2 regions of the Streptomyces sp. Y7 genome follow, and region 1 is predicted to be linked to the other one. Evidence: riboswitches for the same ligand, from Rfam matches in the RefSeq annotation. Region 1 holds a riboswitch; the other holds the start of a gene.

Region 1 (7,407 bases):
CTCCAGACCGAAGGTCTGGGACTCCTCGACGGTGATGACGCCTTCCTTGCCGACCTTGTCCATCGCCTCGGCGATGAGCTCGCCGATCTGGGTGTCGGCGGCGGAGATGGAGGCCGTGGAGGCGATCTGCTCCTTGGTCTCGACGTCCTTCGCCTGCTCCAGCAGGGCGGCGGAGACGGCCTCGACGGCACGCTCGATGCCGCGCTTGAGGGCCATCGGGTTGGCGCCGGCGGCTACGTTGCGCAGGCCCTCCTTGACCAGGGCCTGGGCGAGAACGGTCGCGGTGGTCGTACCGTCACCGGCGACGTCGTCCGTCTTCTTGGCGACTTCCTTGACCAGCTCGGCGCCGATCTTCTCGTACGGGTCCTCGAGCTCGATCTCCTTGGCGATGGAGACACCATCGTTGGTGATCGTGGGGGCGCCCCACTTCTTCTCGAGGACGACGTTGCGGCCCTTGGGGCCGAGCGTCACCTTCACGGCGTCCGCGAGCTGGTTCATGCCGCGCTCGAGGCCGCGCCGCGCCTCCTCGTCGAACGCGATGATCTTGGCCATGTGAAGTGGTCCCTCCAGGACTGGGGGTGATTCCTTCGGACCGCGCCCGCGCCCGCGACGGACGGCTCGCCTGCCTCGTGGTTCCTTGCCCCACCTGGCCTGCGGGCCTCACCGACCCGGTCCTTCTTTGTCACTCTCACCTTCAGAGTGCTAACGCAATGATTAGCACTCGACCCAGGAGAGTGCAAGGCGCGCTCGCGAAGCGAGCGCGCGGTGTCCGCCCCGGGCGAACAGGCCACGAACGGACCCTGAACACGACGAAGGGCCCGCACCCCGGGAGGTGCGAGCCCTTCGAAGAAGTACGTCGCTGCTGTTAGTCGACGCGTGCTTCAGCCGGTCGCCAGACGGACCATGTCCGCCTGCGGCCCCTTCTGACCCTGCGAGATCTCGAAATCGACCCGCTGGCCCTCTTCCAGGGTGCGGTACCCGTCCATCTGGATCGCGCTGTAGTGGACGAAAACATCCGCACCACCGTCGACCGCGATGAAGCCGTACCCCTTCTCCGCGTTGAACCACTTGACGGTGCCCTGAGCCATGCCTAACTCCCCTATTACTGGCCCTTGCACAGATCCACACTTCGCGGATCCGGGTCAGACCTCACCCCCCATCGGTCGGGGGCGTGCGCCGGAACGCGTCGACCGCGGCTGAATGTATCTGCCCAACTGCCGTCTGCAACAGGTCAATCGGACGAGAAATCCGGGCACGACCGGTCGGGAATGTGGGGACAATTCCGCTGACTTCAGGTCAAGTCGGACCCGGCAAAAGGAACAGAAGCCGCAAAAAACCCGCACACTTTGGCTACTTCTTGTCGGGCCTGCGGCAGAAATCAAGGGCAACCGACTCGGAGATCGGCGGCACGTTCCCCAACTGTACCTCGCTCAACCACACAGAATTGCCCCCTCCGCTTCTCTCACGGAGGGGGCAATTCAATGAACTCTCAGTAACCTGGGTTACCGATGGTAATGATCGGTCATTCTGTCAGCCTCGATCAGCCGCCGGCGACGGCCGGGATGATGGAAACGCCCGCACCGTCCGGGGTCGCCGTCTCGAGGCCCTGCTCAAAACGCACGTCGTCGTCGTTGACGTACACATTGACGAACCGGCGCAGCTTGCCCTGGTCGTCGAGCACCCGGGCGGCGATCCCGGTGTGGTTCTTCTCCAGGTCGGAGATGACCTCGGCGAGGGTCGCACCTTCGGCGGCGACTTCGGCCTGGCCACCCGTGTAGGTGCGCAGGATGGTGGGGATGCGGACGTTGACGCTCACGATGAAACCTCCGGTCAGGTGTAACGGGCCCAGGGGCGCGGGGAACTGCGCGACCAGCCCCCACCGACCCGCGGACGAAAAACGACTATGCGAGGCCGGCCTCGCGGAACGAGTCCAGGTTGGGACGAATTGTCGCAGTGAGCCCCGTACCGGCCACCGCGTCCAGCGTCTTGAGGCCGTCGCCGGTGTTCAGCACGACGGTGGTCTTCGTGGGGTCGAGGACGCCGTTCTCGATCAGCTTCTTCGTCACGCCCACGGTCACACCGCCGGCGGTCTCGGCGAAGATGCCCTCGGTCCGGGCGAGGATCTTGATGGCCTCGACGACCTGCTCGTCCGTCACATCCTCCACGAACCCGCCGGTGCGGCGCGCGATGTCGAGGACGTACGGCCCGTCGGCCGGGTTGCCGATGGCCAGCGACTTGGCGATGGTGTTCGGCTTCTGCGGGCGGACCACGTCGTGGCCGGCCTTGAACGCGGTCGACACCGGCGAGCAGCCCTCGGCCTGCGCCCCGAAGATCTTGTACGGCTTGTCCTCGACGAGCCCGAGCTTGATCAGCTCCTGGAGTCCCTTGTCGATCTTGGTGAGCTGCGAGCCGGACGCGATCGGGACGACCAGCTGGTCCGGGAGCTGCCAGCCGAGCTGCTCGCAGATCTCGTACGCCAGGGTCTTGGAGCCCTCGGCGTAGTACGGCCGCAGGTTGACGTTGACGAAGCCCCAGCCCTCACCGGCCGGGTCGCCGATCAGCTCGGAGCAGAAACGGTTCACGTCGTCGTAGTTGCCCTCGATGCCGACGAGCTCGCCGCCGTAGATCGCGGCCATGACGACCTTGCCCTGCTCCAGGTCGTGCGGGATGAACACGCACGAGCGGAAGCCGGCGCGGGCGGCCGCGGCGCCCACGGCGCCGGCCAGGTTGCCGGTGGAGGAGCAGGAGAGCGTGGTGAAGCCGAAGGCACGGGCGGCCTCCAGCGCCTGGGCGACGACGCGGTCCTTGAAGGAGTGCGTCGGGTTGCCGGAGTCGTCCTTCACGAACAGCTTGCCGGCGTCGACGCCGAGCTCGCCGGCGAGGTGGTCGGCCTTGACGAGCTTGGTCCAGCCGGGGTTCAGGTTCGGCTTGTCGGCGACGTCGGCCGGGACGGGAAGGAGCGGCGCGTAACGCCAGATGTTCGCGGGGCCCGCTTCGATCCGCTTGCGGAGCTCCTCGGCGTCGTAGGCCGAGAAGTCGTAGGCGATCTCCAGCGGGCCGAAACACTCCTCGCACGCGAAGACCGGACCGAGCGGTACCCGATGGCCGCACTCACGGCAGGAGAGCGCCGCGGCGGGGCCGAGGTCTACGGTGGATTCGGTGGTGCTTGCAACAGTCTGCGCAGCCATGTGAGGCGAGGCCCTTTCTCCTCATCTTCCTCACGACGCATCTCGCCGTGAGACGGATTTGGCACCTTCCCTAGCCGGGAGCCTCGCGGAACGATCAACACTGATCTACGAGACCGGCTGGAGGGTTGCCGGGGCTTCATCGGGCCGTATCCCTCTGCCCCTCTGGATGAGCGGTATGCGGTTGTTGTGCAGTTGTGGACGACGGTTGACCCCGGACATGCGATGGTCATCCGCGTTGTTCAAGACTGTAACCGAACGCCAGGACAGTTGAGATAGCCGTCCGAACCGCGAGATGGATCACAAACGTCCCGACAGTGAGGAGCCGCCGACCGTGCTGGAAGAAGTGGAGCGCTGGCTGAGCAGCCGCTCCTGGTCCGTAGCCGATCGCCCGCTGCATCACATCCTGGCCGCCAAGCAGCGCACGGGCCAGTCGGTGTCCGTCGTCCTGCCCGCGCTCAACGAGGAGGAGACCGTCGGCGACATCGTCGCGGTCATCGCCCACGACCTCGTGCATCAGGTTCCGCTGGTCGACGAGATCGTCGTCGTCGACTCCGGCTCCACCGACCGCACCGCCCAGGTCGCCGCCGCGGCGGGCGCCCGGGTGGTGCACCGGGACGCGATCCTGCCGCGCCTGCCGGCCGTGCCCGGCAAGGGCGAGGTCCTGTGGCGCTCCCTGCTCGTGACCTCCGGCGACATCGTCTGCTTCATCGACGCCGACCTGAAGGAGTTCTCCTCCGACTTCGTCGCCGGCATCGTCGGCCCGCTGCTCACCGACCCCGGCGTGGACCTGGTCAAGGCGATGTACGACCGCCCGCTCGCCGGTGCGGCCGGGCAGGGCGGCCGGGTCACCGAGCTGATGGCCCGCCCGCTGCTGAACATGCACTGGCCCCAACTGGCCGGCTTCGTGCAGCCGCTCGGCGGTGAGTACGCCGCCCGCCGCAGCCTGCTGGAACAGCTCCCCTTCCCCGTCGGGTACGGCGTCGAGCTGGGCATGCTGGTCGACGCGCTGCACCTGGTGGGGCTCGACGCGCTGGCCCAGGTGGACGTGGGGGTGCGCAAGCACCGGCACCAGGACGGGCAGGCACTCGGCCGGATGTCCGCCGCGATCTACCGCACCGCGCAGCTGCGGCTGGCCCGCGGGCATCTGGTGCGGCCGTCCCTGACCCAGTTCGAGCGTGGGGAGGACGGTTTCGAGCCGCGTACGTACTCCGTGGACACCGAGGAACGGCCGCCGATGGTGGAGATCGCCGAGTACGCGACGCGGAAGGTCGCGTAAACGCCGGAAACCGGCCGTATACAGGGCGTACGGGAGCCCCCCACTGAGCGGAACCGTACGTTTGAGCGTTTCCGGGGAGGGCTAGGTTGAGGCTTATGGCTTCCACGCAGGATGCGCCGGGTGCGCACGGTGCCGCCACGGTCCTGGTCGCGTCGAACCGCGGCCCGGTCTCGTACGAGGTGGGCGACGACGGCTCGCTGAACTCCAAGCGCGGCGGCGGCGGAGTCGTCTCCGGGCTGTCGGCGATCGGGCCGGACGCGGGCGCCCTGTGGGTGTGCTCGGCGCTGTCCGACGGCGACCGCGAGGCGGTGCGGCGCGGAATCGTAGGTGCGGGGCCGGAGGCCCCTCCGCAGAGGGGTGGTGGCGGGCGGCGGGCGGGAGAGGACGGCGTGCTGATGCTGGACATCCCGGCGGACGTGCACGCGGACGCGTACAACGGCATCGCGAACTCGGTCCTGTGGTTCGTCCACCACATGCTCTACCAGACCCCGCTGGAGCCGGTCTTCGACGCGGAGTTCCGGCGGCAGTGGGCGTCCTACGAGGCGTACAACCGCGCCTTCGCCGAGGCGCTGGCCGGGCGGGCGGCCCCGGGGGCGGCGGTGCTGGTGCAGGACTACCACCTGACGCTGGTGCCGGGGATGCTCCGTGAGCTGCGCCCCGACCTCAGGATCGGTCACTTCTCGCACACGCCGTGGGCGCCACCGGAGTACTTCCGGATGCTGCCCGACGACATCGCCGAGCAGGTGCTGCGCGGGATGCTGGGCGCCGACCGGCTGGGGTTCCTCACCCGGCGCTGGGCGGACGCCTTCGAGGCGTGCTGCGCCCGGTTCGCCGACGGGCTCGGGGGCACGCGGATCGGCGTGCACGGTCTGGGCGCGGACGCGGACTTCCTGCGCGAGCGCGCGCACCGGGCGGACGTGACGGAGCGGATGGCCGCGCTCCGCGAGGAGATCGGCTCGTCCCCGGACGGCACCGCCCGCAGGACGATCGTGCGGGTCGACCGGACCGAGCTGTCCAAGAACATCGTGCGCGGTCTGCTCGCCTACCGGCAGCTGCTGGAGGACCGTCCCGAGTGGCGCGAGCGGGTGGTGCACGTGGCCTTCGCCTACCCCTCGCGGCAGGACCTGGCCGTGTACCGCGACTACACGGCCGAGGTGCAGCGGCTGGCGGACGAGCTCAACGCGCAGTACGCGACGCCGGGTTGGACCCCGGTCGTCCTGCACGTCAAGGACGACTTCGCGCGCTCGCTGGCCGCCTACCGGCTGGCGGACGTGGCGCTGGTCAACCCCATCCGGGACGGTATGAACCTCGTCGCCAAGGAGGTGCCGGTCGTCTCCGACGAGGGCTGCGCGCTGGTGCTGTCGCGGGAGGCCGGGGCCTTCGAGGAGCTGGGCGAGGACGCGATCACCGTCAACCCGTACGACGTGATCGGCACGGCGCGGGCGCTGCACGAGGCGCTGACCGTACGGCCCGAGGAGCGGGCGGAGCGCTCGAAGCGCCTGGCGGCCGCCGCGACCGCGCTTCCGCCCGCCCAGTGGTTCCTGGACCAGTTGCACGCACTGGAGGAACAGTCCGGCCCGTCCGCCTGAGCGGACGGCCGGTCAGCCGGCCCGGTCGGCGATGGCTCGCAGCAGCCGCACGACGCCTTCCGGGCCGTTCACCACGACGTCCGCCCGCTCCGACAGTTCGGTGACCTCCTCGCTGCCGCTGCACACCAGCAGGCCGGGGGTGCCCTCGGAGCGGAGTTCGCCGACGGCGGCGTAGGCGGGCAGGTCGCCCAGGTCGTCGCCGGCGTACAGGACGCACTCGGCGCCCAGTTCGCGGACGTACTCGCTCAGCGCCACGCCCTTGTCCATGCCGGGCGGGCGCAGTTCCAGGACCATGCGGCCGGGTTCGACGATCAGACCGTTGCGCACGGCGAGGTCGGCGAGGGGGGTGCGCAGCGCCTCGAAGGTGCCCTGGGGATCGGCCGCGCGGCGGGTGTGCACGGCGATGGCGTGCCCCTTGTCCTCGGTCCAGGTGCCGGCCCCGGCGCCGTGCGCGTCGAGGATGCCGGGCAGTTCGGCGCGCACGGCCGCGACGCCGGGATGGGGGTCGGGCGCGGTGACCTCACCGCTGACGGCGTCCCAGCGCTCGGCGCCGTAGTGCCCGAGCACCACGAGGTGCTCGAGACCGGGAACCCCGGCGAATCCGCCGTACCGCACGGCGACGTCGGCCGGACGGCCGGTGATCACCGCGACGGCGGCGACCTTCGGGGCGAGCGCCGCGAGCGCCGGCAGCGCGTCGGGGTGGGCCCGCGCCTGCTCCGGGTCCGGCACGATCGGCGCGAGCGTCCCGTCGAAGTCCAGGGCGATCAGGGCCCGCGCGGGCCGGGCGAGGAGCACGGCGAGCCCGTCGCGACCGGGTGCGGTCGCGGGGGTCGGCAGGGCGGCCGTGGGAGCGGCCGGGTCGGCGTCGGTCAGATCCTTTTCCTTGTCACTGGCCATACAGCGACCCTATCCAGCGAGGGCGTCGCCCACCCCTCGCTCATCTCTCCGTCCGCCGGGCCTCCCGCACCCGCCGCAGCCGGTTCACCGTCACCGGGTCGTGGGCCAGGGCTCTCGGGTCGTCCAGCAGGGCGTTCAGCAGCTGGTAGTAGCGGACGGGGGCCAGGCCCAGTTCCTCGCGTATCGCGCGCTCCTTGACGCCGGGGCCCGGAAAGCCCCGGCGTTCCAGAGCGAGGATGGCCCTCTCGCGCTCGGCGAGGCCGGCCTCGGGCGGGTCCTGGTGCTGGTCCATGGCTCGCACCGTAACCCCCGCCACCGACAACGGCCGCTACTCGGCGCTCTCCGCCCGGGTCGCCGTCGACTGGAGCTGGCCCAGGACCGCCGACGGGCTGCCGCCGGAGGTGACGGTCCTGCCGATGCGCTTCTTGATGTCGGCGCTGACCTCGGCCCAGGAGGT
Region 2 (7,407 bases), on a different contig from region 1:
CGCTCGCCGACTCCGGGGCGGCGGAGTGGCTGGTCGGCGGGCTTCCGTCGGGCGTCAGCCCGCTGCTGTTCCTGGTCGTCGTGGTGGTGATCAGTACGGCGGCCCATCTGGTCCTGCAGTCCCGGTCGGCCCGGTCCTCGGTGCTGGTGCCGTTGGTGGTCGCGGCGGCGGTGGGGGCCGGGGTGAATCCGGTCGCGGCGGCGCTCGCGTCCACCGCGGCGGCCGGGTTCTGCCACACCCTCCCGGCCTCCGCCAAGCCGGTCACGCTCTTCTCCGACCTTCCCGGGACGCCGACGTACACCCCGCGGGACCTGTTGCGGCTGTCCGCCGTGCTGGCGCCGCTGACGGCTGCCCTCGTTCTGCTGTTCGCCGTGGCGGTGTGGCCGCTGCTGGGCGTTCCACTGTGAGTGCCGCGTCAGGCCGTCGGCCGTCTGCGGCGCCGTTGTGGCTGGTCGCGCAGTTCCCCGCGCCCCTCGGGGCGTTGCCTCAGTGCCGCGCCTACATTCGATCTGCCTAGGAGACCTCCGATGCTGACCCGAGTAGTCGTAGCCCCCAGTGGGTTCAAGGAGTCGTTGTCCGCGCAGGCCGCCGCCGATGCCATCGCGGGTGGGGTGCGGCGGGTGCTGCCGGAGGCCGTGCTCGATCTGATTCCGCTGGTGGACGGTGGTGAGGGGACCGCCACCGCCCTGGCCGCCGCGACCGGCGGGCGGCTCGTCGCCCTGCCCGCCACGGGGCCCGTGGGCGAACGCCTCGGCACTCACTTCGCGCTGCTCGGCTCCCGGGACACGGCGGTGGTGGAGATGGCCGCGGTGGCCGGGCTGTCCCTCGTCCCCCGGGCCCGGCGCGATCCGGGTGCCACGACGACGTACGGCGTCGGCGAGCTGATCCGTGCCGCGCTCGACACCGGCGTACGGCGGATCCTGGTCGGGTGCGGCGACTCCGGGACCTCCGACGGGGGCGCCGGCGCGCTCCAGGCCCTCGGCGCCCGGCTGCTGGACGCCGACGGCTTCGAACTGCCGTACGGAGGGCGGGAGTTGACGCGGCTCGCCCGGATCGACCCGTCCGGGCTGGATCCGCGGCTGCGGGGCGTGGAGCTGGTCGTCGCCTGCAATCCGTACAACGTGCTGTGCGGCGAGCGCGGTGTGGCCCGTGTCTTCGGACCGCAGAAAGGCGCGACGCCCGCGCAGGTGGAGGACCTGTCGGCGGGGCTGGAGAACTGGGCGCGCGTCCTCACCCGTGATCTGGGGGTGGTGGGGACGGACCTGTACGGCGGTCCCGGCACCGGGGCATCCGGCGGTCTGGGCGCCGGCCTCGCCGCGCTGGGCGCCCGCCTGCTCCCCCGCTTCGACGTGCTCCTCGACCACCTCGATCTGGACGCCCGCCTGGCCCGCGCCGACCTGGTCGTCACCGCCGAGGGCGCCCTGGACCGCCAGACGCCCCACGGCAAGGTCCCGGCCGAGGTGGCCCGCCGGGCCAAGCTGTACGGCCGCCCGGTGCTCGCGCTGGCGGGCACGCTGGGCGAGGGCGCCCACGACGTGCCCGGCGTCGACGCGTTCAGCGGCATCCTGCCCGCGCCGATGGCCCTGGCGGAGGCCCTGGTGCGGGCCTCCGAACTCCTCACGGACGCCACCGAACGCGCCCTGCGGATGATCCTGCTGGGCGCCCGGCTACCGGCTCACGCGGAGGTGTCCGGCACGCAACGACCGTCCTCGGTGCGGTAGTTCCACTTCGCACCGTCCGTCACGAGCTCCTTGACGGCGTTCACGAACCGCTCGACGTGCTCGTCCGGCGTCCCGGCACCGAAGCTGACGCGGATGGCGTTGAGGGACTTCTCGCCGGGAGCCGCCTCGGGGGCACCGCACTCGCCCTGGGACTGCGGGTCGCTGCCGAGCAGGGTGCGGACCAGCGGGTGGGCGCAGAACAGGCCGTCCCGTACCCCGATGCCGTACTCGGCGGAGAGGGCGGCGGCGAAGTGGGAGCTGTTCCAGCCCGCGACGACGAAGGAGATCACACCGACGCGCGGGGCGTCGTCGCCGAAGAGGGAGAGGATCCGGACCTCGGGCACCTCGGCGAGGCCGGTCCGCACCTTCTCGATCAGGTACCGCTCACGGGCGACCAGGTCGTCGAAACCGGCGTCGGTGAGGGCCTTGCAGGCGGAGGCGATGGAGTAGGCGCCGATGACGTTCGGGGAGCCCGCCTCGTGCCGGGCGGCGCTGTCGTGCCACTCGACGTCGACGCCGCCGTCGGCACGCCGGGACACCTTGCGGCTGGCGCCGCCGCCCGCGAGGTACGGCTCCGCCGCGCGCAGCCAGTCGGCACGGCCGGCGAGCACACCGGAGCCGAACGGGGCGTACAGCTTGTGGCCGGAGAAGGCGACCCAGTCGACGTCCAGGTCACGGACGCTGACCGCGTGGTGCGGGGCCAGCTGGGCGGCGTCCAGGACGATCCGGGCGCCGTGCGCGTGCGCGGCCGCGGCCAGCTCCCGCACCGGCCACAGCTCGCCGGTGACGTTCGAGGCGCCGGTGACGCAGACCAGGGCCGGGCCGTGGCCCCCTTCAACCGACACAGTGCGGTCGGCGAGGGCACGCTCCAGGGTCTCGACGGCCTCGCGGTGGGTGCGCGGGGCGTCGAGGCAGGTGACCCGGGCGTCACGCCAGGGCAGCAGGGAGGCGTGGTGCTCGGTCTCGAAGACGAAGACCTGGCAGTCGGCCGGGAGGGCGGCGGCGAGGAGGTTCAGCGAGTCGGTGGTGGACCGGGTGAAGACGACCTGGTCGCCGTCCCGGCAGTCGAGGAACTCGGCGACCGTCCGGCGGGCGTTCTCGAACAGGTCGGTGGAGAGCTGGGAGAGGTAGCCGGCACCGCGGTGGACGCTGCCGTAGTACGGCGCGTAGGCGGCCACGTCGTCCCACACGCGCTGGAGGGCGGGGGCGCTGGCGGCGTAGTCGAGCGCGGCGTAGGTGACCTCGCCGCCGGTCACCAGCGGGACGGTGACATCACGGCCCAGAACGGGCAGGGGGGCACAAATGGTCTGGACGGAGGCAGCGGTGGAGACGGACATGGCGGAACTCCCGTGAGAGGCATACCGGTCGGGGCATGCGGAGAAAGAGAAAGAAGGTGCGCGGAGGCGGGGCTCGGCGGCCCTATCGCATTCGCTTGCTCACGGAAGACTCCCTCGAACGACCAGGACCCCTGGTTTCGAGAGGGGCCCGCGCTTGCCGTAGACCTCGCTGCCTACGGCCTGGTCTTCACCCGGGGCACCCCGCCACGGACGGAGGGTTGCCGGACAGTCGGCCGGGGCCTCATGACTGTCACTCATGACCTGGTACAGGAACGTACGTGAAATGATCGTCGCCCCGCAACCCGTGTCCGGATCGCGGGACGACATCAGGTGCCCGCTAGGCGTTGCTCGCGGCGACCCACCGCTCCAGCGTCCGCTTCGCGGAGCCCGAGTCGATCGACTCCGCCGCCTTCGCCATGCCGGCCCGGATCTGCTCCGTCAGCGGCCCGTCGCCGGGCTCCAGCGCCACCAGCGCCGCCGCCGCGTTCAGCAGGACGGCGTCGCGCACGGGGCCCGTCTCGCCGTCCAGCAGGCGCCGGGCGACCTCGGCGTTGTAGGACGCGTCGGCGCCGCGCAGGGCCTCCACGGGCACCAGCTCGATGCCGACGTCGCGCGGGTCGAAGGCCTCCTCGGTCACCTTGCCGTCGCGCACGACCCACACCCGCGAGGTGGCGGTGGTCGTCAGCTCGTCGAGCCCGTCGTCGCCGCGGAACACCAGGGAGGAGTTGCCGCGCTCGGCGAAGACGCCCGCGACGATCGGCGCCATGCGCGGGTCGGCGACGCCGACCGCCTGGGCCCGCACCTTGGCCGGGTTGGTCAGCGGACCGAGCACGTTGAAGGTCGTCCGGATGCCCAACTGCCCGCGTGCCGCGGCCACGTGGCGCAGCGACGGGTGGAACTTCACCGCGAAGCAGAAGGTGATCCCGGCCTGCTCGGCGACCTGTGCCACCCGGTTCACGGGCAGCTCCAGATTGACGCCGAGCTTCTCCAGCACGTCCGAGGCGCCGGACGCCGACGACGCCGCCCGGTTGCCGTGCTTGACGACCTTCGCGCCGGTGCCGGCGATGACGATCGCCGACATCGTGGAGATGTTGACGGTCTTCGCGCCGTCGCCGCCCGTGCCGACGATGTCGACGGTCGGCCCCGGCACCTCGATCACGTTCGCGTGCTCGTACATCGTGCGGACGAGGCCGGTGATCTCCTGCACCGTCTCGCCCTTGGCCCGCAGCGCCACCACGAAACCGGCGATCTGCGCGTCCGTCGCCTCGCCGCGCATGATCAGGTCCATCGCCCACGCGGTGTCGTCGGCGGAGAGGTTGCGGCCGTCCAGCAGGCCGTTCAGCAGCAGGGGCCAGGAGCGGCCCGCCGCGGTGTCGCCTCCAGCGGGGGTCACAGCGCTCATAAGCCGCTCCAGGATCAGGTGTCCCGCACTACGGGACGTCAGTCTCAACGAGGTCCACCCTATCCAGCCCCGGGACACGGAGAAGGGCCCCGTCCGAAGACCGGACGGGGCCCTTCTGCCGTGGCGTGGCGTGCGCAGCGATCAGTGGTGGCCGTGGCCGCTCGTGATCTCCTTGTACTCCTCGACCGTCGGCTTGGGGATCTGGCCGTCCTCGCCGTAGTAGGAGCGGCTGAGCTTGGCGCGGAGCTTCTTGGAGCCCTTCACCTTGCGCTCGACGCCGTTCTCGTCGACGGTCGGGCCGATCTCGGCCGGCTTGTACTGCTCGTGCGCGGTGAGCGTGTACAGCGCGTCCTGGCTGAGCGGCTCGTGGACCTCGATGAACTCACCGTGCGGCAGGCGCTTGATGATGCCCGACTCCCGGCCGTGCAGCACCTTGTCCTTGTCCCGGCGCTGGAGGCCGAGGCAGATGCGCTTGGTGACGATGAACGCGAGGACCGGTCCGGCGAAGAAGCTGATCCGGACGAACCAGGTGACCGCGTTGATCGACAGGTGGAAGTGGGTGGCCCACAGGTCGTTGCCACCGCCGACCAGGCCGATCATGTACACCGTGACCCAGGCGACGCCGAACGCGGTACGCGTCGGGGCGTTGCGCGGGCGGTCCAGGATGTGGTGCTCGCGCTTGTCGCCGGTCACCCAGGACTCGATGAACGGGTACAGCGCGATCGCCGCCAGGACCAGACCGAAGAGCACCAGCGGGATGAACACGCCGAGGACCAGCGTGTGACCCCAGAAGTTGACCTCCCAGCCCGGCATGTACCGGACCAGACCCTCGGCGAAGCCCATGTACCAGTCGGGCTGGGCGCCCGTGGAGACCATGTCCGGCCGGTAGGGGCCGATGGCCCAGACCGGGTTGATCTGCGCGATCGCCGCGATCACCGCGATGACACCGAAGACCAGGAAGAAGAAGCCTCCGGCCTTGGCCATGTAGACCGGCAGCAGCGGCATGCCGACGACGTTCTTGTTGGTCTTTCCGGGGCCCGCGAACTGCGTGTGCTTGTGGTAGAAGACCAGGATCAGGTGGCCGACCACCAGACCGAGCATGATGCCCGGCAGCAGCAGGATGTGGATCGAGTAGAAGCGGGCGACGAAGTCGACGCCCGGGAACTCTCCGCCGAAGAGGAAGAACGAGATGTACGTGCCGACGATCGGCATGGACAGGATCGCGCCCTCGGTGAAGCGGACACCGGTGCCGGAGAGCAGGTCGTCCGGGAGCGAGTAGCCGGTGAAACCGGTGAACATGCCCAGGACGAACAGCAGGAAACCGAACAGCCAGTTGATCTCACGCGGCTTGCGGAACGCGCCCGTGAAGAACACGCGCATCATGTGCACGAACATGCCGGCGAGGAAGATCAGCGCGGCCCAGTGGTGGATCTGCCGGATGAGCAGACCACCGCGCACGTCGAAGGAGATGTGCAGCGTGGAGCTGAACGCCTCCGACATGAGCTGTCCCTGCAGCGGGACGTACGAGCCGTGGTACTCCACCTCGTTCATCGACGGGTGGAAGAACAGCGTCAGGTACACACCCGTGAGGATGATGATGATGAAGCTGTAGAGGCAGACCTCACCCAACATGAACGACCAGTGGTCGGGGAAGATCTTGCGCATGTTGGCCTTGGCCAGGGAGTAGATCCCCAGGCGGCCGTCGGCCCAGTCGGCGACGCGCTCGCCGGCCGGTGCCTTCCCGCGAGAGCGGGACTCGGTGGTCTCTGTAGTGCTCATCCGCGCTCCCAGAATGCAGGACCGACGGGCTCCGTGAAGTCGCCGAGCGCCTCGAGGTAGCCCTCGTCGTTCACACCGATGCGCAGCTGCGGCAGGGGGTGACCGGCCGGGCCGAAGATGACCTTGGCGCCGTCGGAGAGGTCGAAGGTGGACTGGTGGCAGGGGCAGAGCGCGTGGTGCGTCTGCTGCTCGTACAGGGAGATCGGGCAGCCCACGTGGGTGCAGATCTTCGAGTACGCGACGATGCCCTGGTACGACCAGTCGAGTTCCTGCTTGTCCTTGATGTCGTCCGGCTGGAGCCGGATGATCATCAGGGCCGCCTTGGCGATCTCGTTCTGGAAGTCGTGGTCGTGCTCCTCGAGGCCCTCCGGCTTGGCGAAGGTGAGGGAGCCGACCGCGACGTCCGCGGGACGCAGCGGCTCGTTGGTGTTCATGTTGACGAGCAGCTTGCCCTTGGACCACAGGGTGTGGCGCAGCTTGGTCCCGGGCAGCGGGCCGAGGTCACGCAGCAGGACGACACCGGAGAGCGGGAACAGGGCCAGCGCACCGAACATCGTGTTGCGGATCAGCTTGCGCCGACCGAGCGCCGACTCCTTGGCGCCCTGCTTGAAGTCGGCCATGACCTTGGCCTTGACCTCGGGCTCCGCGGCGATCGGGTGCCGCTCGTCCGCGACCTCCTCGTCCGACATCAGGGTGCGGGCCCAGTGGACCGCGCCCGCGCCGATGCAGAACAGCGCCGCACCGAGGGTCAGACCCAGCGCGAAGTTCAGCGCGTTGAGGTGACCGATCGGGAAGACGAAGATCGACTTGTCGTGCGGGATCGCCACGTACGAGGCGATGAAGCCCACGGTGGCGAGCATCGACACCGTGAACAGCAGGGCGACCGTGCGCTCGGACCGCTTGGCGGCCCGCTCGTCGATGTCCTGGATCCGGTGCTCGTGGGGCGGCAGTCCGGGGTCCGCGAAGGGATCCTTCTCGTCCGCTACCGCGACGGTGGCGTCCTGCTCAGCGGGCAGGTTCTCTTCTGGAATGTCTTGGCTACTCATGACTTCTTGGCCTTTGCGGTCCGAGCGGCGACCCAGATGGCGACCGCGATCAGGGCGCCGAGACCGAAGATCCAGGAGAAGAGGCCCTCACTGACCGGCCCGAGGCCGCCCAGCTCCAGACC

What was found. A riboswitch is a leader RNA that binds a small molecule or an ion and turns the genes downstream of it on or off. The one in region 1 is predicted to bind S-adenosylmethionine.
Region 2: linked by a shared signal. The riboswitch ahead of ACGFW6_RS14340 (aminotransferase class V-fold PLP-dependent enzyme) and the one ahead of thrC (threonine synthase) in region 1 are both predicted to bind S-adenosylmethionine.

What each region holds. Positions count from the first base shown of each region.
Region 1 is NZ_JBIDDQ010000019.1:13,695-21,101, forward strand. It holds gene groL (chaperonin GroEL) at 1-552, opposite strand, end outside; gene ACGFW6_RS32710 (cold-shock protein) at 882-1,088, opposite strand; gene ACGFW6_RS32715 (MoaD/ThiS family protein) at 1,541-1,816, opposite strand; gene thrC (threonine synthase) at 1,902-3,188, opposite strand; SAM riboswitch class I at 3,207-3,361, opposite strand; gene ACGFW6_RS32725 (glucosyl-3-phosphoglycerate synthase) at 3,520-4,464, shown strand; gene ACGFW6_RS32730 (trehalose-6-phosphate synthase) at 4,560-6,053, shown strand; gene otsB (trehalose-phosphatase) at 6,066-6,950, opposite strand; gene ACGFW6_RS32740 (DUF3263 domain-containing protein) at 6,991-7,242, opposite strand; gene ACGFW6_RS32745 (extracellular solute-binding protein) at 7,279-7,407, opposite strand, start outside.
Region 2 is NZ_JBIDDQ010000004.1:185,249-192,655, reverse strand. It holds gene ACGFW6_RS14350 (SLC13 family permease) at 1-407, shown strand, start outside; gene ACGFW6_RS14345 (glycerate kinase) at 528-1,721, shown strand; gene ACGFW6_RS14340 (aminotransferase class V-fold PLP-dependent enzyme) at 1,676-3,058, opposite strand; SAM riboswitch class IV at 3,204-3,320, opposite strand; gene trpD (anthranilate phosphoribosyltransferase) at 3,396-4,460, opposite strand; gene ACGFW6_RS14330 (cytochrome bc complex cytochrome b subunit) at 4,602-6,239, opposite strand; gene ACGFW6_RS14325 (Rieske 2Fe-2S domain-containing protein) at 6,236-7,285, opposite strand; gene ACGFW6_RS14320 (c-type cytochrome) at 7,282-7,407, opposite strand, start outside.